4 regions of the Blastococcus sp. SYSU DS0828 genome follow, and region 1 is predicted to be linked to each of the others. Evidence: riboswitches for the same ligand, from Rfam matches in the RefSeq annotation. Region 1 holds a riboswitch; each other region holds the start of a gene.
The links. Region 1 has a riboswitch for cyclic di-AMP ahead of ACI79Q_RS15895 (NlpC/P60 family protein). Riboswitches for the same ligand answer to the same signal wherever they lie in the genome.
Positions count from the first base shown of each region.

Region 2: linked by a shared signal. The riboswitch ahead of ACI79Q_RS12245 (aggregation-promoting factor C-terminal-like domain-containing protein) and the one ahead of ACI79Q_RS15895 (NlpC/P60 family protein) in region 1 are both predicted to bind cyclic di-AMP.
Region 3: linked by a shared signal. The riboswitch ahead of ACI79Q_RS08735 (murein hydrolase activator EnvC family protein) and the one ahead of ACI79Q_RS15895 (NlpC/P60 family protein) in region 1 are both predicted to bind cyclic di-AMP.
Region 4: linked by a shared signal. The riboswitch ahead of ACI79Q_RS01300 (hypothetical protein) and the one ahead of ACI79Q_RS15895 (NlpC/P60 family protein) in region 1 are both predicted to bind cyclic di-AMP.

Region 1 is NZ_JBJHAK010000021.1:51,776-58,906, reverse strand. It holds gene ACI79Q_RS15905 (D-alanyl-D-alanine carboxypeptidase family protein) at 102-1,847, shown strand; gene ACI79Q_RS15900 (hypothetical protein) at 1,931-2,239, shown strand; cyclic di-AMP (ydaO/yuaA leader) riboswitch at 2,415-2,591, shown strand; gene ACI79Q_RS15895 (NlpC/P60 family protein) at 2,609-3,688, shown strand; gene ACI79Q_RS15890 (M48 family metallopeptidase) at 3,929-5,194, shown strand; gene ACI79Q_RS15885 (glycosyltransferase family 4 protein) at 5,191-6,315, shown strand; gene ACI79Q_RS15880 (AMP-dependent synthetase/ligase) at 6,358-7,131, opposite strand, start outside.
Region 2 is NZ_JBJHAK010000013.1:59,085-66,215, reverse strand. It holds gene ACI79Q_RS12260 (hypothetical protein) at 76-510, shown strand; gene ACI79Q_RS12255 (sulfite exporter TauE/SafE family protein) at 513-1,244, shown strand; gene ACI79Q_RS12250 (hypothetical protein) at 1,248-1,631, opposite strand; gene ACI79Q_RS12245 (aggregation-promoting factor C-terminal-like domain-containing protein) at 1,874-2,737, opposite strand; cyclic di-AMP (ydaO/yuaA leader) riboswitch at 2,948-3,074, opposite strand; gene ACI79Q_RS12240 (class I SAM-dependent methyltransferase) at 3,192-3,848, opposite strand; gene ACI79Q_RS12235 (GNAT family N-acetyltransferase) at 3,895-4,896, opposite strand; gene ACI79Q_RS12230 (SDR family NAD(P)-dependent oxidoreductase) at 4,937-5,773, opposite strand; gene ACI79Q_RS12225 (flavin-containing monooxygenase) at 5,773-7,131, opposite strand, start outside.
Region 3 is NZ_JBJHAK010000008.1:72,620-79,750, reverse strand. It holds gene ACI79Q_RS08755 (acyl-CoA carboxylase subunit beta) at 1-935, shown strand, start outside; gene ACI79Q_RS08750 (DUF3145 domain-containing protein) at 1,120-1,620, opposite strand; gene ACI79Q_RS08745 (maleylpyruvate isomerase N-terminal domain-containing protein) at 2,404-3,297, shown strand; gene ACI79Q_RS08740 (TVP38/TMEM64 family protein) at 3,231-3,980, opposite strand; gene ACI79Q_RS08735 (murein hydrolase activator EnvC family protein) at 4,013-5,239, opposite strand; cyclic di-AMP (ydaO/yuaA leader) riboswitch at 5,250-5,405, opposite strand; tRNA gene ACI79Q_RS08730 (tRNA-Ile) at 5,566-5,639, shown strand; gene ACI79Q_RS08725 (heparin lyase I family protein) at 6,041-7,131, shown strand, end outside.
Region 4 is NZ_JBJHAK010000001.1:273,441-280,571, reverse strand. It holds gene ACI79Q_RS01310 (hypothetical protein) at 9-374, opposite strand; gene ACI79Q_RS01305 (bifunctional 3'-5' exonuclease/DNA polymerase) at 361-1,254, shown strand; cyclic di-AMP (ydaO/yuaA leader) riboswitch at 1,423-1,570, shown strand; gene ACI79Q_RS01300 (hypothetical protein) at 1,825-2,709, shown strand; gene ACI79Q_RS01295 (SDR family oxidoreductase) at 2,732-3,478, opposite strand; gene ACI79Q_RS01290 (protein kinase domain-containing protein) at 3,712-5,592, shown strand; gene ACI79Q_RS01285 (hypothetical protein) at 5,628-5,783, opposite strand; gene ACI79Q_RS01280 (protein adenylyltransferase SelO) at 5,852-7,131, opposite strand, start outside.

The sequences.
Region 1 (7,131 bases):
GCATCGAGTGGGACCTGGTGTTCCGGCCCCGATCGGGACACCATGCCTGCCAGTGGCCGTCGCGTCCGGTGCGACCGGCCCGCAGGCAGAGGTGGTCGGTGATGCCCGCGCGCTCCAGGTGGCGCCCGCCCGCCCGGGCCCGGCGGTGCGCGGTGGCCGCGGTGCTGGTGGCGGGCGCGGCCGTGCTGCTGCCCGCCGGGCCGGTGGCCGCCGCGCCCAGCGACCAGCCGGGTGGCACCTCCGGCGTGCTGGACAGCCGCGACCTGGACCAGCTGCAACGGCGGGCCGCCGAGGTCCAGGAGGACCTCCGCGCGCGCCAGGGGCAGGTCGTCGCCGCACGCGAGGCGCTGGCCGAGGCGCAGCGGTCGGTGGACGAGGCGAGGGCGGTGCTCGAGGACGCCCGGGGCGTGCTGGCCGGGCACCAGCGCGAGGTCGCCGGGTACGCCGTCGCCGTCTACCGGGACGGTGGCGCCCTCACCCCCCTCACGCTCCTGCTCGCCGGTGGGGATCCAGGGGAGGTCCTCGCCGGCATGGGCTTCCTCGACGCCGTCGACGCGCACCTCGCCCACCTCATCGGCATCGCGGAGAGCCACCGGCGCGCCGCCCTGGACCAGCAGCAGCGCGCCCAGGCCGCGCTCGACGCGGCCCAGGGGCGGGCGGACGAGGTGGCCGCGCGGGTGGCCGCGCTGGAGGCGGCCGCCGACGCGGTCACCACGGAGCTGCACGACACGCTCGCCGTCGTCGACCGGCAGCTGGCGGCGCTCCAGGGGGAGCAGGCGTCGGTGAACGAGCAGACGGCGGCCAGCTGGCGGGCCTACGTCGACCAGCTCCGGACCGCCGGCCTCGCGGACGTGCCCGCCGCTGCGCTGCGGGAACCCGAGCGCAGCCTCCCCGACCGCCTGGCTCCGGTGGGCGCCGCCGGGGGCGGCGCGCAGCGCGGGGTGGCCCAGCTGCCCGGGCGGCCGAGTTCGCTCCTGGTGCTGCCCGCCGAGACCCTCGCCGCCGTCAGCGGCGCGATGGAGGCCCTGGGGCAGCCGTACGCGCCGGGGACGGCGGGGCCGGAGTCCTGGGACTGCGGCGCACTGGTCCGGGTGGCCTACGGCCGGGCCGGTGTCCAGCTGCCCGCGACGCAGGAGGAGCTGTTCGCGAGCGCCGTGCCGGTGGACCGCGCCGACGTCCTCCCCGGCGACCTGGTCTTCCTGGGCTCCCCGGAGGCGGGGCTCGGGCACGTGGGCATCGCCCTGGACCCGCGGACCATGCTGACCGCTGACGCGCGGGCCGGCGCGGTCGTGGTGCGCACGCTGCCGGGCGACCAGGTGCTGGCGATCGGCCGCCCGGTCCTCGGCCAGCGGCCCCCTGTCGCCGTCCCGGGGCCGGCCGCGGGGGCGCTGCGGACCGAGTGCGGCAACACCGTCTACCCGCCCAGCTACGACGGAGCCCGCGCATGGGGCGGCTACCCGAACGGCCTCATCCCGCCCAGCGCCATGTGCCCGCTGGGCGTCGGCGGGCACGCGCTGCGCTGCGACGCGGCCGCCGCCTACCGCGCCATGTCGGCGGCCTACGCGACCGCCTTCGGCAGCCCGTTGTGCATCACCGACTCCTACCGGACCTACGCAAGCCAGGTGCGGCTGTACGGGGAGAAGCCGGCCCTGGCCGCGGTGCCCGGCACCAGCAACCACGGCTGGGGTCTGGCGGTGGACCTGTGCGGTGGCGTCGAGACGTTCGGCACCCCGCAGTACGCCTGGATGGCTGCCAACGCCGGCCGGTTCGGCTTCCTGCACCCCACGTGGGCCGATCCGGGCAACGGGCGCGAGGAGCCGTGGCACTGGGAGTTCGCGGGCAGCTGATCCGGCGCGAGCCGTCGGTGGCGCGGCGGAAATGTCGGTGGCCCTTCCTACCGTGCGCAGCAACTCACGGAGGAGAAGAAGCGATGCTCATCGATTGCGACACCTGCACCGCCCGCGGGACCGGCTGCGCCGACTGCGTCGTGACCGTGCTGCTGGGAGCCCCGCCCGGGTGGCAGGGGGGCGACCCGGTCGTCGTGCCGATGACCGGGCGGCCGCGTGGCGGGCCGGCCGCGGCCGCCGAGGACGTCGTCGTGCCACCGCCGGGCGTGGTGGTGGAGTTCGACGAGGTGGAACGCAGCGCCGTGCGCGCGCTGGCCGAGGGGGGCCTGGTTCCCCCGCTGCGGCATCCCGACGGGCACGGCGGGGAGCGGTCCGGACGGCGCACCGGCTGATCGCCGCCGCACCCGCGGCGAGGGCCGGGTGACCACCCGATCGGGTGAATGCCCAGGTGGGCGGCCAGGCGCCCGTCGCACACGTCTCAGCTGTCCCCGTTTGTCACAGGCGCATCACGGTCGTAGGGTTCCCTCCGTTCGGCCGGGTGGTCGTCATCCATCGATGGATGGCCTCGACCGGACACCGCCTAATCACCGCGTGGCGCGCACCACTGCGCCCGAGGTGTACCGGGGACCCACCGCACTCTGGGGTGAGTTCTCCCGCCGCCGGCTCGCCGGTGGGTGGGGGATAGGGCCAGTCTTCCCAGCCCGAACCCGTCAGCTAACTCGGTCGGCGGTCGAAGTGGAAGAAACGGAGAGCCGCCGCACGTGGCGACCCCTCACGCACTACTGACGCACGCCCCCGAACAACTCCACACCGCCGGCCGGCGCAGCTCCGCCAGCGCCCGCCGCTTCGGACCGCTCCGTTCGGGGCTCCTGGTCAGCGCCGTCGCAGCCCTGACCGTCACCGTCCTCCCGGGTACCGCGTCGGCGGTCCCCGGCACCGCCGACGAGATCGCCGCCCAGGTGGCCGAGGCCAGCCACGAGCTGGAGGTCGTCTCCGAGCAGCTGAACGAGGCGCGCGTCGTCCTTGAGGGCCACCAGCGCGACGCGCAGGCCGCGAGCGAGGCGGTCGCGGAGGCGGAGGGCCGGCTCGGCTCCCTCGACGGCCACATGCGCCGGCTGGCCCGCAGCGTCTACACCGGCAGCGGCATGTCGCCGCTCGACGTCCTGCTGACCAGCACCTCGGCCGACCAGCTGGTCGACCAGCTGGGCACCCTCGACGCCATCGCCGGGCACACCAGCGAGGTGCTCACCGAGGTGTCGCGCGCGGCCGAGGACGCGGAGCAGGCCCGCGACGCCGCCGAGGAGGCCGCGGCGGACGCCCGGCGGACGGTGGAGCAGATCGCCGCCCAACAGGAGGAGCTCGAGGCGAAGATCGCCGACTACCAGCGCCGGTACGAGGCGCTCACCGCGCCGCAGCAGGAGCAGGTGGCGCAGGCCCACGGTGGTACCGGCCTCCCGGCGCCCACCGGCGCCGTCATCGCGCCGAGCTCGGCCGCCCAGGTGGCGGTGAACACCGCGCTCGCCCAGATCGGCGACCCGTACGTGTGGGGTGCCGGCGGGCCGAACGCCTTCGACTGCTCGGGGCTGACGTCGTACGCCTACGCCGCGGCGGGTGTGATGCTGCCGCACTCCAGCCGGTCGCAGAGCCAGATGGGCAGGCCCGTCGCGCGCGGCGAGCTGCAGCCTGGCGACCTGCTGTTCTTCTACAGCCCGGTGAGCCACGTGGGCATGTACATCGGCAACGGCCAGATGGTGCACGCCTCCACCTCCGGCCAGCCGGTGAAGGTGGCGAGCGTGGACTCGATGGGGAACTACAACAGCGCCCGTCGCATCGCCGGCTGACGGCTCCGGGAGCATCGCAGCGAGGAACGAGGGCCGGTGATCCCGACAGGGGTCGCCGGCCCTCGCGGTCGCTGGCCGGTCAGGTGACCGAGGGCCCGATCCCGAGGATCTCGGGCAGGCCCGGAGGACGGGAACACGGTGAGGGCGGGCCTCGCGACCGGGTCGAGCAGGATGCCGGCCGCCCAGCACGTCCCCGAACCGGGACGGGCCGCTGCGGTTGGCCCGCCTAGGATCGGCCGGGTGAGCGTTCGCCGGGCCGCCCTGGTGGCCGCGGCCCTGCTGGGGATCGCCGTCGTCGTCGTCATCGTCGTCCGCACCCCGTGGGACGTGGTGCCCGAACCGCCCGGAGGGCACACCGAGCCCGACCCGACCGCCGGCCTGGATCCCGCGGCGATCGAGCGCGCGGAGGCCTTCGCCGCCGCCCTGCGACCCGCGTCGCTGCTCTCCCTCGTCCTCGGGCTGGCGGTCTCGGCCGTGCTGGGGCTCACCCCGCTGGGGGCCCGCCTGATGCGGTCGCTGGGGGCGCGGTGGAGGGACCGCTGGGTCGTGCGGGTGGTGCTGGGGGTGCCGGTCCTGCTCCTCCTGGGCCGCGCCGTGACCCTGCCGATCTCCGCCTACGCGGAGTCCGTGCGCACGCGCTACGGCCTGTCCACCCGCGGCTGGGGGCTCTGGCTGCGCGACGTCGCCGTCTCGTGGGCCATCAGCGCGGCGCTGACAGTGGTCGTGGTGCTGGCCTTCCTGTGGCTGGTCCGTCGCGCGCCGCGCACCTGGTGGGCCTGGGGCGGGGCGGCAGTGGCCGGCTTCGTCGTCGTCGGCTCGTTCCTCTACCCGGTGGTCATCGAGCCGGCGTTCAACTCCTTCGAGCCGCTGCCGGCGGGTGAGCTGCGCAGTGACCTGCTGGCGCTCGCCGAGGAGAACGGCACCCCGGTGCAGGACGTGCTGGTCTCCGACGCCTCCCGGCGGACCACGGCGCTGAACGCCTACGTCTCCGGGTTCGGCTCCACCCGGCGCATCGTGGTCTACGACACCGTCCTCGGCGAGCTGCCCGACGCGGAGATCGAGTCGATCTCGGCGCACGAGCTCGGGCACGTCGCCACCGACGACGTCCTCACCGGCACGCTCATGGGCGCGCTCGGCGCGGGCGCGGCGACCGCCCTGCTCGGCTGGTTGCTGACGTGGACGCCGCTGCTGCGCCGCGCCGGGGCGCCCTCGGCCGGCGACCCCCGCGTGGTCCCCCTGCTGCTGTTCCTCGTCGCCGTGGGCAGCCTGCTGGCCACACCCGTGCAGAACCTGGTGTCGCGCCAGGTCGAGGCCCGCGCGGACCTGCACGCCCTCGACCTCACCCGCGATCCGGAGGCCTTCATCGCCATGCAGCAGCGGCTCGCCACGGCCAACCTCGGCGATCCGGACCCGCCGGCGGCCTGGCACTGGTTCTTCGGCAGCCACCCCACGACCGCGCAGCGCATCGCGATGGCCGAGGACTGGGCGCGCCTGGAGGGGCCGTGAGCCGGACGCTCGTCGTCACCAACGACTTCCCGCCCCGGCAAGGGGGCATCCAGACCTTCGTGGCGGCGCTGCTGGAGCGACGGCCGCCGGACTCGCTGGTCGTGCTGGCGTCGGACGCACCGGGCTCGGCCGAGCACGACCGATCCCTGCCCTATCCGGTGGTGCGCCGGCCGACCGGGATGCTCCTCCCGACGCGGGCGACCGCCCGCGCGGCCGTGGAGCTGGTGGAGCGGTACGGCTGCGACACCGCGTTCTTCGGGGCGGCCGCGCCGCTGGGGCTGCTCGCGCCCGCACTGCGCGCCGCCGGGGTCCGGCACCTGGTCGGCGCCACGCACGGCCACGAGACCGGCTGGGTCGCCCTCCCGGGCAGCCGGCAGGTGATGCAGCGGATCGCCACGGGGCTGGACGTCCTCACCTACATCAGCGAGTACACCCGCGAGCGCCTCGCCCCGCCGCTCGGGGGCCGCACCCGGCTGGCCCAGCTCTCGCCCGGGGTCGACGTCGACCGGTTCGCCCCCGGGGTCGACGGGACGGCGGTGCGTGCCCGCCACGGGCTCGGTGACGCACCGGTGGTCGTCTGCGTCTCCCGGCTGGTCGCCCGCAAGGGGCAGGACGTGCTCGTGGCGGGGTGGCCGCGGGTGCTCGCCCGTCACCCGGGGGCCCGGTTGCTGCTGGTCGGTGGTGGGCCGGACGAGGGCAAGCTGCGTCGTGCGATCGCCGCCCGCGGCCTGCAGGGCTCCGTCGTGCTGACCGGCCCGGTGGACCACGACGAGCTGCCGGCGCACTACGCCGCCGGAGACGTGTTCGCCATGCCCTGCCGCACCCGGCGCGGGGGACTCGACGTCGAGGGCCTCGGCATGGTCTTCCTCGAGGCCGCGGCCTGCGCCCGCCCGGTCGTCGCGGGCACCTCGGGCGGTGCGCCGGAGGCGGTGCGCGACGGCGTCACCGGGCACGTGGTGGACCCGCGGTCACCGGAGGCGGTGGCGACGGCGCTGGTGGGGTTGCTCGACGACCCGGGGCGCGCCCGGGCGATGGGCCTGGCCGGGCGGGCCTGGGTGGAGCAGCGGTGGTCCTGGACCTCGATCGCCGCGACGTTCGACGAGCTCCTCACGAAGCACTGAGGCCCGCCGCGCAGGGGCGCGGCGGGCCTCGGTACGCGGCGTTCAGCGGCTGTAGAGCGCGTCCACGTCGGAGCCGAACTCCTTCATGACCACGTTGCGCTTCAGCTTCAGGCTGGGCGTCAGCATCCCGTTGTCCTCGGTGAAGTCAGTGGCCAGCACCGTGAACTTCTTGATCGCCTCGGCCTGGGAGACCGCCTTGTTGGCCTCCTGCACCGCGGCGTCGAGCTCGGCGAGCACGTCGGGGTCCTCCCGCAGCTGGGCCGCGGTGAGGGAGGTGTCCTTGCCCCTGGACTCCAGCCACTGCGGCAGCGCCTCTTCGTCGAGGGTCACCAGCGCGGCGATGTAGGGCCGCTGGTCGCCGACGACGATGCACTGGCTGACCAGCCGGTGGGCGCGCAGCCGGTCCTCCAGCACCGCCGGGGCGACGTTCTTGCCGCCCGCGGTCACCAGGATCTCCTTCTTCCGGCCGGTGATCCTGAGGAAGCCGTCCGAGTCGAGCTCGCCGATGTCACCGGAGTGGAAGAAGCCCTCGGAGTCGATGGCCTCCTTCGTCGCCTCCGGGTTGTTCCAGTAGCCGCGCATGACGATGCCGCCCCGGATGAGCACCTCGCCGTCCTCGGCGATCCGGAACGTGACACCGGGCAGCGGCCGGCCGACGGTGCCGATGCGCAGGGCCGCGTCGTGGTTCACCGAGGCGGCCGCGGTGGTCTCGGTGAGGCCGTAGCCCTCGAAGACGGTGACGCCGATGCCGCGGAAGAAGTGGCCGAGCCGCTCACCCAGCGGGGCACCGCCGGAGATGGCACCCAGGCAGCGCCC
Region 2 (7,131 bases), on a different contig from region 1:
CCGGCGCGGCCGGTCGCCGGCGCTACGCCCGGTCGCCGGGTTGCGCCCGCGGCACCGGTCGCCGACGGTTGCCAGGTGGATCCCTTCCGCGGTCTCGGCATGCCCCGCATCCCCGGGTTCGGCGAGCTGCTCGCGCTGCTCCAGGCCCAGACCGAGGCGCTCTCCCAGCTCCCCCGGACGCTGGCCGACCTCAACGGCACGGTCCGCGAGCTGACCGCCGCCACCACGTCCGCCCGGGAGACGATCGCCTCCGCGCAGCGGATCACCGAACGCCTGGAGAGCCTGCTCGAGGAGTTGGAGGAGCCGGTGCGGGCGCTGCGCCCCGGCATCGAGCGGGTCGGTCGCGTGCTCGACGACCCCGCCGTCGACACCGTGCCCGAGACGCTGCGCCGGATCCACGACGACCTCATGCCCCTGGTCCACGGGCTGCGCCAGGCGCAGAGCCGGGTGGGTTCGGTCACCGGCCTGCTCCGTCGTCGTCCGCCGGAGGACGAGGACGACGGCTACTGAGCGTGGAGCTGGCCACCGACCCGCTCGCACTCCTGGCGTGCGGCCTGGCGGTGCTGGTGGCGTCCGTCGTCCAGACGGCGACCGGCATGGGCTTCGGCCTCCTCGCCGGACCGCTGGTGCTGCTGGTGCAGCCCGCTCTCGTGCCCGGCCCGCTGCTGGTGGGCACGCTGACCGCGCTGCTGCCGGTGGTGTGGCGCGAACGGTCCGCATTGGAGCTCGACAACCTCCGCGGTGCGATGCTCGCCTCGGCCCCCGGCGTTGTCGCTGGCCTGGGGCTGGTGCAGGTCATCGACGGCCGGTTGTTGGGGATAACGGTTGCTGTCGTCGTGCTGCTCGCCTGTGGCGCGTCGCTCGCCGGGGTGCGGTTGCCGGGCGGGCGGCGCGCGCTCACCGTCGCCGGCTTCGCCTCCGGGACGCTCTCGACTGTCGCGGCGACGCCCGGACCGCCCCTGGTGGTCACCTACCGCGCGCCCACCCCGGCCGCCCAGCGGGCGAACCTGTCGGTGTTCTTCGTCGGGACGACGCTGCTGTCCCTCGGCGTGCTGGTCGCCGGCGGCGAGCTCGACGGGGGCGGGCTGCTCACCGGTGCGGGGCTGGTGCCGTTCGTGCTGACCGGCTTCCTCCTCGCCGGACCCCTGCGCCGGCGGCTGGCCCTGCCGGCCATGCGCCGCGCCGCCCTGGTGCTGTGCCTGCTCTCCGGCGCGGTGCTGCTCGTCAGGTCGCTGGCGGGCTGACCGTCACTGCTCGACGGGCGGCTCCCGGCGCACGATGTCGCCGACGGCCTCCTCCAGCCGCGCCCAGGTCGTGCTCCACTCGACCAGGGGGTCGAGGATCCGCTCGAAGACGGCGAGCTGCTGGTCGAACGCGTCGAGCTGAGCGCGCATGGCGGCGATCGAGGTGCGCTGCGCGGTCACCATCTCCTTGACGGCGCGCAGCTGGGCCGCCGACATCGCCCCGGGCGGGCTGGGCAGGGCCGGCAGCGGGAGGCGGGACGTCGCATTCCCGGCGAGGTTGCGGGCGCGATCGGAGAAGAACCGCAGCTGGTTCACGAACTCGTCGATCGACCGCCCGACGATCCCGCTCTGCGGGGTGGTCCGGTCGGCGTCGTCGGCCTCGGTCATCGCTCCCCCTCCGTGCACGCTGCACCGACCTTAGGCCTGGAGCCGAGGCTCGGCTGCGCTGAGCCGACCCCGGGCATTGGAAGCTCTACCTGCGTCCTCGGGGCCGACGACGCAGGTAAAGCCTCCAATGCCTCAGCGGGGACGCCCCCGTCCGAAGACCACCCCGAGCGTGGTGACGTGCTGGAACGGCCTCGCCGCAGGGTCCCGCCCCGCGCGGGCGAGGGGCGGGGGCAGAGGCCCGCTCAGTACCAGCCGGTGGCCTGGGAGTGCGACCACGCGCCGCACGGGGAGCCGTAGCGGTTGTTGATGTAGATCAGGCCGGCGTCGATCTGCCGGTAGCCGTCGGAGGTCTTGGCGATGCCGGTCCCGGCCCAGGTGGAGTCGAGGAACTGCGCGATGCCGTAGGCGGTGCTCCGCGGGTTCTGGGCGTTCGGGTTCCACCCGCTCTCCTTGCCCCACAGGCTCTCCAGGCAGCTGAACTCGCTGCCCGAGCCGCCGAGCTTGCCCATCGCGTACTCCTGGAAGGAGCCGGCCGGGGCCGCGGCGGCCGGCGCGGGAGCGCTCCGGGCAGGAGCCGGAGCCGGGGCCGGGGCCGGGGCTGGTGCGGCCGGCGCCGGGGTGCGGGCGGCCTGCTCCCGGGCCGCCTGCACGCGGGCGGCCTCCTCGGCAGCGGCCTTGCGGGCGGCCTCCTCGGCAGCGGCCTTGCGCGCGGCCTCCTCCTCGGCGGCGCGGCGGGCGGCCTCCTCGGCGGCACGGCGGTCCAGCTCGGCCTGCTCGGCCGCGGCCCGCGCCTCCGCTGCGGCGGCCTGCTCGGCCGCGCGCTCGCTGCGGCTCGCGGCCAGCTGGCCGAGGGTGTCGGCCGCGGCCACCGTCACGTCGGGCGCGGGGGTCTCGTCGGTGATGCCGAGCTGCTCGGCGACGCTGACGGAGGCCAGCTCCGGCTCGGCCTGGGCGACCGGCTCGTCGGCGACGACGCCGTTGGCCAGCAGGCCGCCTGCCGCGGCGACCGCCAGGAGCAGCAGCGCGGAACGGCGGACCGTCTTCGTCGAACGGCGCCCGGTCGTGGGGCGGAGAGCACGGGTGATCGAGGTGGCGCGAAGGTTCATGGGGAGGAACTGCTCCAGGGGCAGGGGGCGGCAGGGCCGGCGACGGCGGCGGGAACTGCTGCGGGGATGGTCGAGGGGCAGCGGTGTCGGGCGTACGCCCGGGCGCTCAGCGCGGGGAAGGCGCGCGCGAGGCTCCGTACCGGCTGCGGTTCCGTGCAAGGTGGGCCCGCAGGCTCGCCATGCGGCGGCTCTCCGTTTCTTCCGTCGTGCCGCCTACCGGGTTAGCTGACGGATTCGGGCGGGAAGCGGCCCTACCCGCGCCAGGACGTGCCCCGGCGCGCGATTCACCCCAGTACTTCGGTGGGTCCCCGGCTCGCCCTCGGCGGGCGACTCGGCGGCGCCCGGCGGACCTCCCCCGGATGGGGAGAGAACGACCGGCCGGGCGGGACCCACGGTAACCAGCGTTATCCGTTCGTGACAATCCCCTGGCGGGAAAAGGAACGGGAGGTGACCGTCAGGGGAGCCGCCAGACCGTGGTCCGGCGCACCGGCACCGGCCCGGTGGGCGACGGCTCGGTGTCGGGCACGTCGTAGACCGCCAGCGCTTCCAGCCGGTCCTCGGGGAGGTACACCCGCCCGGGATCACCGATCAGCACCTCGGCACCGCCGGCCCGGGCCGCCTCGAGGAAGGGCAGCACCCGGTCGGTCATCTCCCGGTCGTAGCAGACGTCGCCGGCGAGGACGACCGCGACGTCGGGCGGCTCGCCCCCGAGCACGTCGCCGGCGGGCGTGATGCCCGGGGTGCCGTTCCGCTCGGCGTTGACGGCGATCGCGGTCAGCGCGAACGGGTCGACGTCGCTGGCGAGCACCGCGGTCGCGCCGGCCAGGACCGCCGCGACCGCGACCAGGCCGCTGCCCGCCCCCAGGTCCAGCACGGTGCGCCCGGCCACCAGGCCGGGGTGGTCGAGCACGTGGCGGGCCAGCGCCTGGCCGCCCGGCCAGGCCGCGGCCCAGAACGGCGGGTCCGTGGAGGTGCGCCCGTGCTCGGCCTCCATCGCCTCCCACAGGGCGACGACGTCGGCGGCGACCAGCAGCTCCACCTCGGGCACCAGGTCCGGCCGGACCGGCCGGGTGTGGGCGCGGACGAACTCCGCAGGGATGGAACGGTCCACCCCGGCAGTCAACCGCACGCGGCCGGCGGCGGTGGGACCGCCCGGCTCAGAGACGGGTCGACCAGGACGACAGCGCGCCGGCGGGGCGGAAACCCAGCGCCTCGTTGACCGCGACCATGGGCGTGTTGCCCTCGGAGTTGTAGGTGCTGATCCGCCGGACGCCGGGGAACCCCGCTGCCAGCTCCCGCAGCACGGCCGCCTTCATCCGGGCGCCGAGCCGGTGCCCCCGGTGCTCACGGAGCACCAGCGTGCCGCCCTGTTGGGCGAGCGCCGGCTGGGCGAGCGGGATCTGCAGGTCGGTGAAGCCGACCAGCCGGCCGCCGATCACCGCGCCCGCGCTGAGCACCGTCCGGCCCCGGGCGACGTGGGTCCGCTCGTACTCGCGGATCCGGTCCCCGTCCCACTCCTCCTCCCCCACCGGCAGATCGCCGTGGGGTGCGTCGGTGGTCATGCGCCGCTCCAGCAGCGCCCGGTCGGCCAGCAGCGCGTCCGGGGTGCGGTCCCGCCAGGTGACGATCTCGTACCCGGCGCCGGCCGCGGCCTCGAGCGCCCCCAGCCGGTCCTCGTCGACCGGCAGCACCAGTTCCCGGCGGGTCTCCACCAGGTCGCAGGACCAGCCGTGCCGCTCGGCGAAGGCGCGGCCCGGCGCCCCGGGGCCGGGCTCGTCCACCTCGCTCACCAGCGAGTTGCGGCCGTGCGCGGCGGCGAGTACCCGGGCCTCGGCCAGCAGCGCGCTCCCGAGGCCACGGCGCCGGGAGGCCGGGTGCACCGCGAGGTCCACCACCGCCAGCGTCGGGTTGTCCTTGCGCGGGAGGATCAGCCGGAGCGCGCCGGCGACCGCGCCGTCCACCAGGGCGGCCCGGTGGGTGCCGTCCCGGGAGCCACCGGGCGCGACGAGCTCCCGCCCCAGCGCGACGTCCTCCTGCGCCGGCCGGGGCGGGTCCTGCGGCCGGGCGGCCCGGCCGGAGGCGGCCCACACCTCGCACCAGGAGGGGAAGAGGTCGTCGTCGGGGCCGAGCTCGACGATCCGGCAGGAGGGGTCGGTCACGTCCCCGTTCTACTGGCACCGGCAATACCTTTTCCGGCGCTCAGCCCCTCGGCCGCGCGGTCGCCCGGCGAGCGATCAGCCGCCAGTAGGTGCCGGGCAGCAGGCGGACCAGCACGTCGGGCACCGTGGCGCTCCAGCCGATCAGCAGCCGGGGGCGGCGGCGCTCGACGGCCGCCACGATGCGGGCGGCGGCGTCCTCCGGCGGCATCCGCAGCAGCTTGGTGAACTGCGCCCGCCCCTTCTCGTACTCCTCCACCGAGACGCCCGCGCCGGTGCGGGCGCTCTCGGCGATCCGCGTCCGGATCCCACCCGGGTGGACGACCGTGACGCCGATGCCGTCGTCGGCGAGCTCGTGGCGGAGCGCCTCGCTGAACCCGCGGACGGCGAACTTGCTCGTCGCGTACGCGACCTGCCCGGCCGGGGCGAAGATGCCGAAGACGCTGGAGACGTTGACGACGTGGGCGCCGGGGTGGGTCTTCAGCACGGGCAGCAGCATGTGGGTGAGGCGGACGACGGCGCGCAGGTTCACCGCCAGGACCCACTCGAAGTCCGCCAGCCCGATCTGGTCGAAGCGACCGCCCAGGGCGACCCCCGCGTTGTTGACCAGCAGCGTGGTCTCGGGGTGCTCGGCCACCAGCGTCCGGGCCACCCGCGCTGTCGCCTCGTCGTCGGCCAGGTCGACCACGTGCGTCGCCACCCGCAGGGCCGGGTGGTCGGCGGCGATCCGCCCGGCCACCGCCGCCAGCCGGTCGGCGTCGCGGTCCAGCAGCACCAGGTGGCTGCCCCGGTCGGCCAGCTGCGCGGCCAGCGCCTCGCCGATCCCGCTGGCGGCGCCCGTGACGACCGCCGTCCCGCCCGCGAAGGCGTAGGGCCCCATCAGGCCACGACCCGATCCGCGTGGGCGGCTGCAGGCACGCGCGGCTGGAAGGTCATGCCCTCGTCCTCCAGCGAGCCCCGGCGCATCATGGCGACGTCCCGCAGGTAGTTCTGGTGCAGCCGCCAGGGTGTGCGGCGCCCCTGCTGCGGCAGGCCGGCGAGGCTGCGCTGGACGTAGCCCGCCGCGAGGTCGAGGAAGGGCGCTCCCCCGCCCTCCGGCGGGGCGACCGGCGTGGCCGACGCGTAGCCGTGCTCGTCGAGGTGGTCCAGCAGGCGGCAGACGTAGCGGTTGACCAGGTCGGCCTTGAGGGTCCACGAGGCGTTCGTGTACCCGATGACCATGGCGAAGTTGGGCACGCCGGAGAGCATCATGCCCTTGTAGGACACCCGCTCGGGCAGCTCGACCGGCTCCCCGTCGACCACGATCCGCATCCCGCCGACCGGCAGCAGGTTCAGGCCGGTCGCGGTGACGACGACGTCGGCCGCCAGGTGCTCGCCCGACGTCAGCTCGATCCCCTCCTCGGTGAAGGTCGCGATCCGGTCGGTGACGATGGACGCCGCGCCCCGGCGGAGGGCTCGGAACAGGTCTCCGTCGGGCACCAGGCACAGCCGCTGGTCCCAGGGGTCGTAGGGCGGGTTGAAGTGCGTGTCGACGTCGACCCCCGGCAGCTGCTTCTGCGTCATGCGACGGATCAGCGAGCGGACCAGGGCCGGCCGGCGCCGGCTGAGCTGGTAGAGCGCGGTGCTGGTGAGCACGTTCTTCCACCGCACGACCGAGTAGGCCACCCGCTCCGGCAGCCGCGCCCGCAGCTTCTGCGCGATCGGGTCACGGCCGGGCAGCGACATGACGTAGCTGGGCGTGCGCTGCAGCATGGTCACGTGCTCGGCCTGCTCCGCCAGGTTGGGCACCAGCGTGACCGCGGTGGCGCCGCTACCGACGACGACGACCCGCTTGCCGGTCAGGTCGATGCCCTCGGGCCAGTGCTGCGGGTGGAGAAGCTGCCCCCGGAAGCGCTGCTCGCCCGGGAACTCCGGCCGGAACCCCTGGTCGTAGCGGTAGTAGCCGGAGCAGACCGACAGCCACGTGCACGTGAGGGTGACCGTCTCGCCGGTGTCGGCGCGCTCGGCGGTGACCGCCCAGCGGGCCTCGGCGCTCGACCACTCCGCCGACACGACGCGATGGTGGTAGCGGATCCTCTCCGTGACGCCGTACTCGCGGGCGGTCTCCTCGATGTACCGGCGGATGGTCGGCCCGTCGGCGATCGACTCGGGCTCCCGCCACGGGCGGAAGGAGTAGCCCAGGGTGAACATGTCCGAGTCCGACCGGATGCCCGGGTAGCGGAACAGGTCCCAGGTCCC
Region 3 (7,131 bases), on a different contig from region 1:
CCGGGCCGGAGGTCGTCCGCTCGGTGACCGGCGAGAACGTCGACATGGAGAGCCTCGGCGGCCCCGACACGCACGGGCGGCGCAGCGGGGTGGTGCACGTGGTCACCGACTCCGAGCCCGCCGCCCTGGAGACCGCCCGGCTGGCCGTCGACCTGCTCGCGGCGCAGGGCAGCTTCGCCCCGGCCGCCGAGGAGGCGGGGAACGACCTGGCGGCGCTGCTGCCCGAGCAGACCAACCGGGCCTACGACGTGAAGCCGCTCGTCTCCTCGGTGCTCGACGAGCCGGGCCTGGAGCTGCACCCCCGGTTCGCGCCCAACGTCGTCACCACCCTGGGCCGGCTCGCCGGGCGGACGGTCGGCGTGATCGCGAACAACCCGCTGCGGCTCGGCGGCTGCCTGGACTCCGCGTCGGCGGAGAAGGCGGCGCGGTTCGTGCGCATGTGCGACGCCTTCGGCATCCCGCTGGTGGTGCTGGTCGACGTGCCCGGCTACCTGCCGGGCGTGGGCCAGGAGTGGGACGGCGTCGTGCGCCGCGGCGCCAAGCTCCTGCACGCGTTCGCCGAGGCCGTGGTCCCGCGCGTGACGCTGGTGACCCGCAAGTCCTACGGCGGCGCCTACATCGCGATGAACTCCCGCTCGCTGGGCGCCACGAAGGTGTTCGCCTGGCCCGGCGCCGAGGTGGCCGTCATGGGCGCCAAGGCGGCGGTCGGCATCCTGCACCGGAAGAAGCTGGCCGCCGCCCCGCCCGGTGAGCGCGAGGCGCTGCACGCGCAGCTGGCCGAGGAGCACGAGCGGATCGCCGGCGGGGTCAACCGGGCGCTGCAGATCGGCGTCGTCGACGAGGTGGTCGAGCCGGCCCGGACGCGGCAGCGGCTCATCGAGGCGCTCGCCGGAGCACCGCTCGGTCGCGGGGCGCACGGCAACATCCCGCTCTGACGAAGGACCCCGTCCTCCTCACGCCTCGCACGCTCGGCGCGAGCCTCTGGACGGGGCCGTTCCAGTACCTCACCACGTGGAAAGGCCGTCCCGGCGCCGCTTCCCCGACGGCGCCCGGACGGCCCGCTCCAGGCTACGACGACTCCCCGACCAGGCCGGGAGTGTCGTGCCCCGATCGTGACCTTCAGACGACCTGGTGCAGCCAGGTGACGGGGCTGCCGTCGCCGGCGTGCCGGTAGACCTCCAGGTCGGCGTCCCACGCGGCGCCCAGCAGCTGGTCGACGCCGTGCCGGAACGCCTCGACGGAGGACGCCGTCGCCGCGAGGTGCCGCAGCTGCTGCTCGGTGACGATGAGGTCGCCGTTGGCGCTGGTGGGCGCGCGGAAGACCCCGTGCCCGGGCACGTAGGACATGCGCTCGCCGTCGTTGCCGTGGCTGGCTTCCTCGGTCACCTCGAAGCGCAGCATCGGCCACGCGCGCAGCGCAGCCACCAGCTTGGCGCCGGTACCGGGCGAACCGGTCCACGCCACTTCGGCACGGTAGGCACCGTGCGCCGCGGGCTGCTCAGCCCACGACAGGGAGACCGGCGCGCCGACGACGCGTTCCAGCGCCCACTCGACGTGCTGGCAGAGCGCCTTCGGGCACGAGTGCACGAAGACGACACCCTGGGTTGACCGTCGCTGCACCGGGCACCTCCATCGACTCGATCGGTCTCGTCTTCCCCTACGGACCCATCGATTCGGTGACGCGCCGTTATCGGCAGTGGCGGAGCAGGGCTCCCGCGACAAGTTTGCACGATGGTGCCCCCATCGCGCCAGCCCGGCTGCGACTCCTGGGACGAAAGTGACAGTTGCGCTCGCCCGGCCGCCGGTGCACCGCTTTGTCGCTGGTCAGCGGGCAATACCATCTGTTACTGGCGGCGTCCACATGCGTCAGCGAATTCACAGGTCCGCCCGGCGGGCCGGAACCATACCGGCCCACGAGGGCTCGGAACGCGAGCGGCCGCGCCCCAGAGCGTCGTTACGCACGGTAGTCGGCGTCCGGGGCGCTCATCCACCCCCAGACGCCTGCGACCAGCGCGTCCTTCTCGCCGCCGACCACGGTGCGTAGCGTCAGGGCCACGCGGCGTGGACGGATCCGGCTCAGGAGTCCAGGACCCCCACCCGGTCGCCGCCGGTGCTCTTCGCCCGGTACATGGCGACGTCGGCCCGGTGCACAGGTCCTCGACGTCGTCGCCCGGCTCGGTACAGGCCGGACCGCAGGCCGACCAGCACGGCCGGGACCGCCGGGCGCGACCGTCGTCCGCAGGCGTGGCCCCAGCCCGCTCGGCGGTCGCGCGCCGGTGTCTCGCTCACGGAGGGGCGATCGGTCCGCGCCCGCCGCCGCGTGACGGCGCGCTCACCCGGGCGGGTGACCGGCGCCACGGTGCGCCGTGCCTGCCTCGCGCGGCCTCCGGGTAGGGCCTCCGCGTGGGCGGACACCAGGGCATGGCCGAGGCGGGCCGCGACGCGGTCGCGGGGATGGTGCTGGACGCGTGGGACGCCTTCCTCGCGCAGGCGGAATCGGTGGACCTCGACCGCCGGTCCCGGCTCCCCGGGTGGCGGGCCCACGAAATCTGCGTGCACCTGGGCTGCTGGGACGACCACACCGCCCTGCCCGACCTCATCGCCTCGGCCCGGACCGGCGGCGCCGGCACGCCCCCCGACCCGGACGCGGTCAACGCTCGGGTGACCGCCGCCCACCGCGACGCCTCCCGTGCGGAGGTGCTGGCCGCCCTGCGCCGCAACCGCGAGGCGACGGCCCGCTACCTGACCGACGAGCCGGTGGAGCTCGACACCGCACCCGCGGTCTCGGTCGTCGGCCGGTTGCCGCTGCTCAGCGTCGTCCTCGGACAGGCCTACGAGCTCGCCGTCCACGGGCTGGACCTGGTGTCCTGCGGTGCGCCACCACCGCCTGGCCCCGTGTTGCAGTCAGGGCTCGCGGCGCTGACCGACGTGACCGGCGCACTGGCCGCCTCGTCGGGCATCGCCGGCCGCGTCAGCCTGGTGACACCCGACGGCGGCTGGGGGTTCACCGCGGACGACGACGGGTGGCGGGTGCGACGGGTGCCGCCGGGTGTCGTCGAGGGCCCGGCCGTGGAGGCAACCCCCGAGCTCCTGCTCGACGCCGCCGCCGGCCGGGTGAACCCGGTACCGGCGGTGGCCCGCCGCAGACTGAAGGTCCACGACGTGCCCGGGCTCCTGCAGCTGGCGCCGATCGTCCAGCAGGTGCCGGGCATCCCGGGCGGACCGATCCTTCAGCTGGCCGCCCGCACCGTGGGCGGGGCCGGCGGCGCGCTGGGGCGGTTCTTCGGCGGGCGCTGACCCGCGTCCTCGCCCACCTGCTCGCCGGTGCGGGATCGGTACCTCGACACGGCCGCACCGGCAAGCAGCAGCAGCACCAGCACGATGACCACCGGGGCGACCGTGGCGGTCGGCATCCAGGCGACGACCGCGCCGGCCGAGGCGCCGGCGCCCACTTGCACCACCGTGCCGGGTACCAGTCCGACGGCGGTGGCGATGCCGTAGGTCAGCGGCCGTACAGCGCTCAGGCCCGCCGCGTAGTTGACCAGGACGAAGGGCACCATCGGGACCACCCGGCTCAGCACCACCGCGACGAAGCCCCGGTCGCTGGAGAACCGGTCCACGCGGCCGAGCCGCGGCCCCGCCAGCCGCTCCACGGCCGGGCGACCCAGGCCCCGCGCGAGCCAGAACGCACCGGTCGCCGCCAGGAAGGCACCGGTGTAGGCGACCGCGAAGCCCGCGCCGAACCCCAGGACCGCTCCGGTCAGCGCCGCCAGCACCGACCGTGGGACGGGCGCGAGCAGGACCACCCCCTGCGCGGCGATCAGCAGCAGCCACGTCCGGAGGCCGCCGCCGTCGGCCCACGAGCGGACCTGCGCCAGGGTGGGCACGTCGACGGCGAGGGCGGCGACCACGCCGGTCGCGAGCAGCGCGACGAGGAGCCACGCCCGCAGCCACGGGCTCGCCCCCGCCGTCGTCCGCACGTGCTCATCCTGACCGATGGCGTCAACCAGCCTCAGCCGCAGCTGCCGCCGAGGGTGATGCCGCGCTGGGCCAGCCACGGCACCGGGTTGGACCGGTTGGCGTACAGGCCACCGAGGTGCACCTCGAAGTGCAGGTGCGGGCCGGTGGACTGGCCCCGGTTGCCCACCTCGGCGATCTGCTGCCCACCGCTGACGACCTGGCCCGGCGAGACGAAGAACTGGTTCACGTGCCCGTAGACGGTGATGGCCCCGTCGTGGTGCTGGATGGCGACGGCGAGGCCGAACCCGCTGGCCGGCCCGGCCTGCAGCACGACCCCGGGCTCCGGCGTGAAGATCGGGGTGCCGATCGGCGCGGCGATGTCCACGCCGAGGTGCTGGGTACCCCACCGGCTGCCGTAGCAGGAGGTGACCCGCCCCTGGGTGAGCCGGCCGGCCCCGGCGGTCGCGGGAGCCGCCGCCACGGCCGCCTGCTCGGTGGCCTGCTGCTCGGACCAGGCGGCGACGGGGTCGGCCGTGCCGCGGAGGCTGAGCATGCGGATCTCCGCCTCGCGCAGCTGCTCGTCCAGCGCCGCCTTCTCGGCGGTGAGCGCATCGAAGTCGGTCTGCGCGGCCGCGAGGAGGGCGTCGACCTCCGCCTGCATGCCCTGGGCCTTGCGCGCTGCGGCATCCCGCTCGGCGACGGCGGCCTTCGCCTCCTGGTCGAGCCGGGCCTCGCGGGCCTCGGCCACCCGCAGGTCCTCGAGCACCTGCGCGCGATCCTCACCGAGGAGATCGAGCGTCGCGGCCTGCTGGAGGAGCTCCCCCGGGCCGTCGGCGTGCAGCACCATCTCCAGCTGCTTCATGGACTTGTCGCTGCCCATGTAGGCCTCCCGGCCGAGGGCGGCTACCTCACCCTGGGTACTCGCCACGGCCTCCCGGACGGCGGCGAGCTCGGCGGCGATGGCGTCGGCGTGCTCGCGGGCGCGGTCGAGCTCGGCCTGCGCGGCGAGCACGGCGCCGCTGGCCTCCTCTGCCCGGAGGGTGAGCTGCTGCAGGCGCTCCTCTGCGTCGCGCACGCGCTGCTCGATGTCGGCGACCTCCGCCTCGACGCGGTCGTGCTCGCTGCGCGCGTCGCCCGGCGCGGCCGCCGCGGTCGACGTCCCGAGCAGTGCGAGCGCCAGCAGTGCGGTGGCGGCGGTGGCCGCCCGACGGGTGCGGCTGAGGGCCCGGCGCGCGGGCGCGGCCGGGACGTGGTGGCGCAGGTGGTGCGAGGTCGCCAAGGCGACGGTCTCCGTTCCTCTATCCGCCTACCAGGTCAGCTGACGGGTTCGGGCCGGAACATGCCCTACCTGCCTGCCCGTGGTGGCGCAGGCGGGATTCACCCCAGAGAACGTGGGTCCCCGGTCCCCGCGGCGGTGAGGCCGCAGAGTTCGGCGGGGCCCGTCCGAGCCCCCGGGTTTCGGGAGCGGGATCGGATGGGCCGCGAGAGACGGTACAAGCGGATCGCCCGAATGTCACAGGGGGGTAACGGACCTTGTCAGTTCGCCCCACCGGCCCCAGGACGTGGCTGCGGCGCCGCGGCGCCGTCTGGCAGGCTGGCGGGTCCGGGGCGGTAGCTCAGCTGGTCAGAGCATGGGACTCATAATCCCTGGGTCGTGGGTTCGAGCCCCACCCGCCCCACCTCTCCCATGCCAGCGGTGTCGTGCCTGGCGCTCGCGCCTCCCTGTCCGCGTGAGCAAGGACACGGCTCCCAATGGGTGTAGGCGCCTCGGCGTCAGCGGTGCGCCACACCGGCGCCGCGGCCGGAAGGCGACCGGCGCGCCTCTGCACCGCCGCCTTCATGACGTGGCGTAATTGATGCGTGACAGAGCGTTCAGCCGCCGTCGGTTCGACCGGTGGTGTCACCGCCGCAGCCCCGGACGCGGCGTCCGAGCGGCATCTGCAGCGCCTGCCCGGCTCCCCTCGAGGGCCGGTCTCGTGCTCGCCGTCGCCACCGCCGTCCTGACCGATGCCGGCGGCGGCGTCCATGCCGCCGACCGCCTCGTCCAGACCCCGCTCGACCTGATCTGAGGACCGACGCCATGAACAAGCGCAACCTGGCCGTCCTGGCGGCCCTGACCCTGATCGGCGGCGCCGGACTCGCCGACGCCGTCCTGGCAGCCCCTCGGCCCGTCACATCGCACACGCAGGCCGCCGCCGTGCTGCTCCCCCCGGCCGATCTCACCGGCGAGGCCGTCGATCAGCGGGCTTCGCTGGACTGGACGGGGGTGCCCGGGGCCCGCGACTACCTCGTCATCGACGTCACCTCCGGCGCCGCCGGTCGCATCGTGGGCTCCACCGGCGCCACCGCCTGGACGTCGCCCCGGCTGCCGCTGTCCACCCCGCGGTACGCCTTCGTGGTCGTGCCGCGGGACCACGCCAAGGTGCAGGGTGAGCGGACGGAGCCGGTGCACATCTACCCCGGCGGCCAGCCGGCCGAGGCGGCCCCGGTCACCACGACGCCCCCGCCCGAGCCCACCACCACCGAGCCGCCGGCGCCGTCCACGGAGCCCACCACGCCCCCGACGACCACGACGCCGACGACCACGACGCCCCCGCCCGCGACCGAGCCCGAGCCCGAGCCCGAGTCCGAGCTGCCCGCCGTCCAGCCCACGCGGGTCTGGGGCTACGACGCCACGACGCTGGTCCCCGGCCCCTGGCCCGAGATCCACGCCCTCCGGTCGGACCAGTACGGCACCACCACGGCCAACCCGTACCCCGGCTCGGAGCGCACCGCCTTCTTCACCGTGCAGCGCGGCGACACCGGCTGGAACGGCACGCACGGCACCCTCCGCTCCGAGGTCCGCGACTCGATCGCCGCCTCCGGCGACGTCCGGCCCGGCGACGAGCAGTGGTGGGCCTGGTCCACGTTCTTCCCGGCCGACTTCGACTGGGACGAGCGCGGCCAGTTCCTGATCTACACGCAGTGGCACCAGACGGTGAACTCCGGCAACCCCAACGTGCACTTCTGGTCGGACGTGAACGAGAACCTCATGGTCGACGTCCGGGGTGGCACGGGCGGCAGGACCGCCGGCGACGCGCAGTACGTCCGGACCTTCAACCTCGGCACGATCGACAAGGGCGCCTGGAACGACCACACCGTCCGGTTCATCTGGTCCCCCGACCCGGCGAA
Region 4 (7,131 bases), on a different contig from region 1:
TGGCCGCCTCACCGCACGGCGACCGGCTCGCGCTGCTGCTCGCGGCGGAGTCCGCCGGCGCCCTGGTGGCCGCCGAGATGACGCACACCGGCCTGCCGTGGCGGGCGGACGTGCACGAGCGCCTGCTCACCGACCTGCTCGGCCCGCGCCCGGGAACCGGTGGGCGCCCCGCGGTGCTCGAGCGGCTGCTGGGCGAGATCCGCGCGGCGCTGGGGACCCCGTCGCTCAACCCCGATTCGCCGGCCGAGCTGCTGCGGGCACTCCAGCAGGCCGGCCTCCCGGTGGCCGACACCCGCTCGTGGACCCTCGAGCAGCTCGAGCACCCGTGCGTCCCCCCCGCTGCTCGAGTACAAGAAGCTGATGCGGCTGCTCACGGCCAACGGCTGGAGCTGGCTGGAGGCCTGGGTGCAGGGAGGGCGGTTCCGCTCGGCCTTCCTGCCGGGTGGGGTGGTCACGGGTCGGTGGGCGTCCAACGGCGGGGGTGCACTCTCGGTGCCCACGCTGATCCGCCCCGCGGCGGTCGCGGACGACGGCTGGCGATTCGTCGTCGCCGACGTGGCCCAGCTGGAGCCCCGGGTGCTCGCCGGGATGAGCGCGGACACCGCGATGGCCGAGGCGGCGCGGGCCTCGGACCTCTACGCGGGCATGGTCGCCGGTGGCGCGGTGGCGACCCGGGCGGAGGCCAAGCTGGGCATCCTCGGGGCCATGTACGGCGGCACCCGCGGGGAGAGCGGCCGCATGATGCCCCGGCTCGCCCGCCGCTACCCGCGCGCCATCGGCCTGGTCGAGGAGTCCGCCCGGGCCGGCGAACGCGGCGAGGTGGTGCACACGCTGCTGGGCCGGGGGTCGCCGTCGCCCAGCGCGGCCTGGGCGCAGCGGGCGGACGGGCTCGGCGAGGCCGCGGAGCAGGCCGGTTCCCGGGAGGACCGTGACCGCGCCCGCCGCGCCTGGGGCCGGTTCACCCGCAACTTCGTCGTCCAGGGCACCGGAGCGGAGTGGGCGCTGTGCTGGCTGGCCGACCTCCGCAACCGGCTCTGGCGGCTGGGCGGCGACGGGCCGCTGGGGACCCGGGCGCACCTGGCGTTCTTCCTCCACGACGAGGTGGTCGTGCACACCCCCGAGCACCTGGCCGGCGACGTGGTCGAGGCGGTGCGCGCCGCGGCCACCACGGCCGGGCGGCTGCTGTTCGGCGCCTTCCCGGTGGACTTCCCGCTGGACGTCGCCGTCGTCCGGTCCTGGGCCGACGCCGGCTGAACGGACTGCCGTACACCACCGACGGGGCCGGCACGGTGGCGCGACACGCGTCACGATCTGCGGAAGTGACCGCTCCCGCATTGTCACGACTGCATAACGACGGTTACCGTGGCGGAGCCCGGTCGATCGTTCTCTCCCCATCCGGGGAGGGTCTGCCGGGCGCCGCCGAGTCGCCCGCCGCCTTCGAGCTGCGGGCGAGCCGGGGACCCACCGAAGTTCTGGGGTGAATCGCGCACCGGGCACGTCCCGGTGCGGGTAGGGCTGCTTCCCGTCCGAATCCGTCAGCTAACCCGGTAGGCGGCACGACGGAAGAAACGGAGAGCCGCCGCATGGCGCGCCCCTGCACCGCCGCACCATCCCGCGCCCGCCGGCACCGCCGCCCCCCGGTGCGTCCCCGGACCTGACCGCACGCGCACCCGGCGTCCCGCCGGTCGCCCCCACCAGCGATGACCGCCGGCCGAGCCGCCGGTGCCCGGTGGCCCCGCGACCCGGCGCCGGTCCGCAGCCCGCATCCCTCGCGGTCCGCCTCGCCCGGCCGACCCCGCCGCACCAACGGAGCACCCCGAACCCATGGATCCCCGCACCACCACCTCGGGCCGTCGTGGCCCGCTCGCCCTCCGCCGTCGCCCGCCCTCGGGCCTCCGCCGTCCGGCGTTCTACCTCGGGGTCGCCGCCGCCGGTGCCCTCCTGGTCAACACCCTCGTCGGCGTGGACCCGGGCGCCCAGGCCGAGGCCGGCACCTCGCAGTCGGTGAGCGTCGCCCAGGAGCTCGGGCTCACCTCCCGCTCCGGCCCGGTCGACGTCGCCGAGGACCTCGCCCCGCTGCAGGACCTGGCGGCCAGCCGCAGCAGCCGCGAGGCCGAGCAGGTCGCGGCCCAGCAGGCCCAGGCCGCGGCCGACCAGGCCGAGCTCGACCGGCAGAAGGCCGAGGCGGAGGCCACCGCCCGCGCCGAGGCCGAGGCGAAGGCTGCCGAGGAGAAGGCAGCGGAGGAGGCCGCAGCCGCCGAGCGGGCGGCCGCGGCCCCCGCCGCGGCGACGCCCACACAGGAGGCCCGGGCCGCCGCCACCACCGCCGCCTCGGTGGCGGCCACGGCGGTCGCCCGCATCTCCAACACCGCGGGCAGCGTGAAGCCGCAGACCCAGGCCGCGGCCGACGCGGTGGTCAGCAACGTGCCCGGCGCCGCGGGGATCACCCTCGGCGGCACCCGGGCCAGCGCCGCCGACCCGGGCGGGCACCCCTCGGGCCTGGCGCTGGACTACATGGTGATGTCCGACGCCGCCCTCGGGGACGCGATCGTCGCCTACCACCGCGCCCACTGGGCCGAGCTGGGCGTGGACTACCTGATCTGGCAGCAGCGGATGCTCTCGTCCCCGGGCGGCTCGTGGCAGGCGATGGAGAACCGGGGCAGCGCGACGGCCAACCACTTCGACCACGTGCACGTGAACTACAACTGACCCCACCGCCCCGCGGCCGTGCCTAGGTGAGCCGGCGGACCACGGACAGCGGCAGCACCCGCATGGCCAGCCCGATGGGCACCCACGGCCACGCGGGGACGTAGGCCGTGGCCCGCCGGGCCTCGATGGCGGCCACCATGGCGCGGACGCCCGTCGGGGTGTCCACCATGAACCGGGTTCGCTGCTGCACGTGCTGGTTCATCTCCGACCGGATGTAGCCGGGGTAGATCACCGACACGTCCAGGCCGGGGATCCGCTCGGCCCGCAGCCCCTCGGCGAGGGACGCGACCCCGGCCTTGGTGGCGGCGTAGGTGGTCATCGACCGGCGCATGCCGCGCAGCGCCGACATCGAGGAGATCAGCACGAGGTGCCCGCGGCCCTGGCGGCGGAAGATCTCCAGCGCCGCCTCGGTCTGCGCCAGCGCGCCGACGAAGTTCGTCATCGCCGTCTCGCGGTTGGCCTCGGCCCGGCCGGTGCCCGGGGGCGCGCCCTTGCCGAGGCCGGCGTTCACGACCACCCGGTCGATCGAGCCGAACGCCGCGGCGAACGCGGTGAAGACCGTGGGCACGGCCTGGGCGTCGGTGACGTCGAGCGCCGCGGTCTCCACCCGCCGGCCGGTGGCCGAGCGGATCTCCGCTGCGAGGGCGTCCAGCCGATCGGTGCGCCGGGCGCAGAGCGCCAGGTCGTGGCCGCGGGCGGCGAACTGCCGGGCCATCTCCTCGCCCAGGCCGGAACTCGCGCCGGTGATGAGGACGACGCCGGTGTTCATGGGTGCTCCTGTCGATCGGTGCGGCGGGCCGCTGCGACCGGCCGGCACGCACGGTACGAGAGCCCGCAGGCGGATCCGCGGCCGGCACCGCGGCGGCGCGTGGGGCCGGCCGGGTTCCACCTCGTCGGCTCCGCCGGGGTTCAGACCCCCTCCGGGCGGGCACACCTGCAGGACGTACGAGTACGGGGGAGCGCGGAGGCGCCCTCTCGGCACCGACACGAGGGGACTCGGGAGTGACCACGGCCGGAACCAGCCGACGGTGCCTGGACGGCCGCTACCAGCTGCAGCAGCTCATCGCCGTCGGCGGGATGGGTGAGGTCTGGCGGGCGCGCGACCTGCAGCTCCACCGGTCCGTGGCGGTCAAGGTGCTGCGCAGCGAGTACGCCGACGACCCGGAGTTCGTGGCGCGCTTCCGCTCCGAGGCCCGGCACGCGGCGGCGTTGAGCCACCCCAACATCGCCGCGGTCCTCGACTACGGGGAGACGACCGCCGAGGACACCGGCGAGCGGCTGGCCTACCTGGTGATGGAGCTCGTGGAGGGGCCTCCGCTGTCGGCCCGGCTGGCCGAGGTGGGATCGCTGGACACCGCCGCCGCGCTCTCGCTGCTGCGGCAGGCGGCGGCCGGGCTGGCCGAGGCCCATCGGGCCGGCGTGGTCCACCGTGACGTCAAGCCGGCCAACATCCTGCTCGGCCGGGACGGCACGGTGAAGCTGACCGATTTCGGGATCTCGTGGTCGGCGGGGAGCGCGCCGATCACGGGCACCGGGCAGGTGGTCGGCACCGCCCAGTACATGTCGCCCGAACAGGCCCGGGGCGAGCACGTCAGCCCGGCGAGCGACGTCTACGCCCTCGGTCTGGTCGGCTACGAGTCGCTGGCCGGCCAGGCCGCCTTCGACGGCGACAACCCGGTCACGGTCGCGCTCAAGCAGGTGCAGGAGCACCCCGAGCCCCTTCCCGCCGAGCTGCCGCCCGGCGTGCGCGCCCTGATCGACGCCGCCCTGGTCAAGGACCCGGCGCAGCGGCCGCGGGACGGCGGCGCCTTCCTGTCGGCCATCGAGGAGGCGATCCACCGACCGGCGGGGACCGCACCGGGTCGCCGGCCGCTGGTCACGCGCCCGGTGCGGGCGGCGCGCCCCCCGTCCCGGGGCACCCGGGCGGCGCCCGGGAGGGCCGGCCGCCGTCCGGCCCTGGCCGTCGCGACGCCGCTGGCGGCGTTCCTCCTGCTCGGGGGCGGTGCCCTGTGGATCATCCCGGATCCCGGTGGGGACGCGGGCGCCGGCCGGTCCGCCGGCGCCGTCTCGACCCCCTCGGCAGCCGCGGGCGTCGTGCTGGCGCCGGCGGAGTACCTCGGCCGCCCGGCCGCCGAGGTGGCCGCTGAACTCGGCGCGCTCGGGCTGACGGTGCGGCAGGAGGAGGACGTGACCGCGGAGCAGGCCCCGGGCACGGTGACCCGCCTCGAGCCGGCCGCCGGCATGCTGCTCCCCGGCGACGAGGTGCGTCTCGGTGTCGCTGTCCGGCCGGGTGTGACGGTTCCGGAGGTGGCGCCGTCGACCGGTGGGGGTGCCATCCCGGTGGGACGCCCCCAGCCCGTGGCACCTGCCCCGGAGGTGCCGGTCGCCGAGGAGCCGGTGCCGAGCGGCGCGTCAACCCGCGGCCCGGCGGAGGAGAGCGCGGATCCGGCGACGGGCACGCCCACGACGCCCCCCGCCGGGGATGCCGCCGGCCCGAGCACCCCGCCGCAGGACGGGGAGGTCATCGCCGGGCCGAGCAGCCCGCCCGACGGTGACGGGGGCACGACCGAGCCGATCACCCCGCCGGAGGACAACGGGGACACCGAGCCCAGCACCCCGCCGGAGGACGACGGGGACGCCGAGCCCAGCACCCCGCCGGAGGACGACGGGGACGCCGAGCCCAGCACCCCGCCGGAGGACGACGGGGACACCGAGCCCAGCACCCCGCCGGAGGACGACGGGGACACCGGGTCCACCACCCCGCCGGAGGACGACGGGGACGCCGGTGAGCAGACCGCCGCCCCGGAGGACGAGGACGACGACGCCCCCGCCACGGCGACGGAGCCGGCCGGCGACGAGGTGGCGCCCGCCGCCCGGATCTGACTGACCGGCACCGGCACCGGCCGGTCGGCCGGCCGTCAGAGCAGCCGGTCGAGGTCGTCCGGCCCGGGACCGGTGCCGCCGGAGTCGGGCAGGGGAGAGGTGTCGGGGACGTCGTCGTCGGGAGGCTCGGGGGCCACCGGCCCCTCGGCGTACAGGGTGTCCGGGTCCCGGGGGTCCATCTCTCGTGGCACGGATCGCGACTACCCGGCGCGGCCGGGGTGAACCCGTCGCGACGGGGCCGGCGGTTCCGGTCCCATGCTCAGGTCCCGCAGAAGGTGCGGTAGGCGCCGAAGTCCTGCGGGGCGGGCTCCGCGTAGCGCTCCAGCCCCGGCCGCTCGTCGAAGGGGGCGGTCACCACGGACAGGAGCCGCTCCAGCGGCGCCAGGTCGCCGTCGGTCGCCGCGTCCAGGGCCTCCTCGACGAGGTGGTTGCGCGGGATGTACGCCGGGTTGACGCCGTCCATGGCCGCGGCGTCGGGGGCGAGCGCCCGCCAGCGCCCCAGCCAGTCGTCGATGCCGGCGAGGTCGAGGAACAGCAGCCGGACGCGCTCGACGTCCCCCCGCGCCGCCGACCCCAGCCCGCGGAAGAACGCCGTGAGGTCGACGTGGTCCCGGGCGAGCAAGGCCAGCAGCTCCTCGGCCAACGGCCGCACGACGGTGTCCTCGACGTCGTCGGGCAGGCCCAGCTTGGCGCGCATCCCGGCGGTCCAGGCGGTCTGGTACAGCGGGGCGAAGCGGCCCAGCGACTCGACGGCGAGGGCGACGGCCCGGTCCTGGTCGTCGGACAGCAGCGGCAGCAGCGCCTCGGCCAGCCGGGCCAGGTTCCACTGGGCGGCCGCGGGCTGGTTGCCGTAGGCGTAGCGCCCGCTGTGGTCGATGGAGCTGTAGACGGTGGCCGGGTCGTAGGCGTCGAGGAAGGCGCACGGGCCGTAGTCGATGGTCTCGCCCGAGATGGTCGTGTTGTCGGTGTTCATCACGCCGTGCACGAAGCCGACCAGCATCCACTGGGCGACCAGCTCGGCCTGGGCGGCGACCACCGCGTCGAACAGGGCGAGGTGCGGGTGCTCGGCGCCGGCTGCGTCGGGGTGGTGACGGTCGATGGCGTGGTCGGCGAGGCGGCGCAGCAGCTCGACGTCGCCCAGGACGGTGGCGTACTGGAAGCTGCCCACCCGCAGGTGGCTGCTCGCGACGCGGGCGAGCACGGCGCCGGGCAGCAGGGTCTCGCGGCGCACCGGGCGGCCCGTCGCCACCACGGCCAGGGCGCGCGTCGTCGGGATGCCGAGGGCGTGCATCGCCTCGCTGACCACGTACTCGCGCAGCATCGGGCTCACCGCGGCCAGGCCGTCGCCGCCGCGGGCGAACGGCGTGCGGCCGGAGCCCTTCAGGTGCAGGTCGCGCAGCGCTCCGTCGGGGCCGGTGAGCTCACCGAGCAGGAGTGCGCGTCCGTCGCCCAGGCGGGGGGTGAACCCGCCGAACTGGTGCCCGGCGTAGCCCTGCGCCACCGGTGTGGCGCCGTCGGGGACCAGGTTGCCGACCAGCA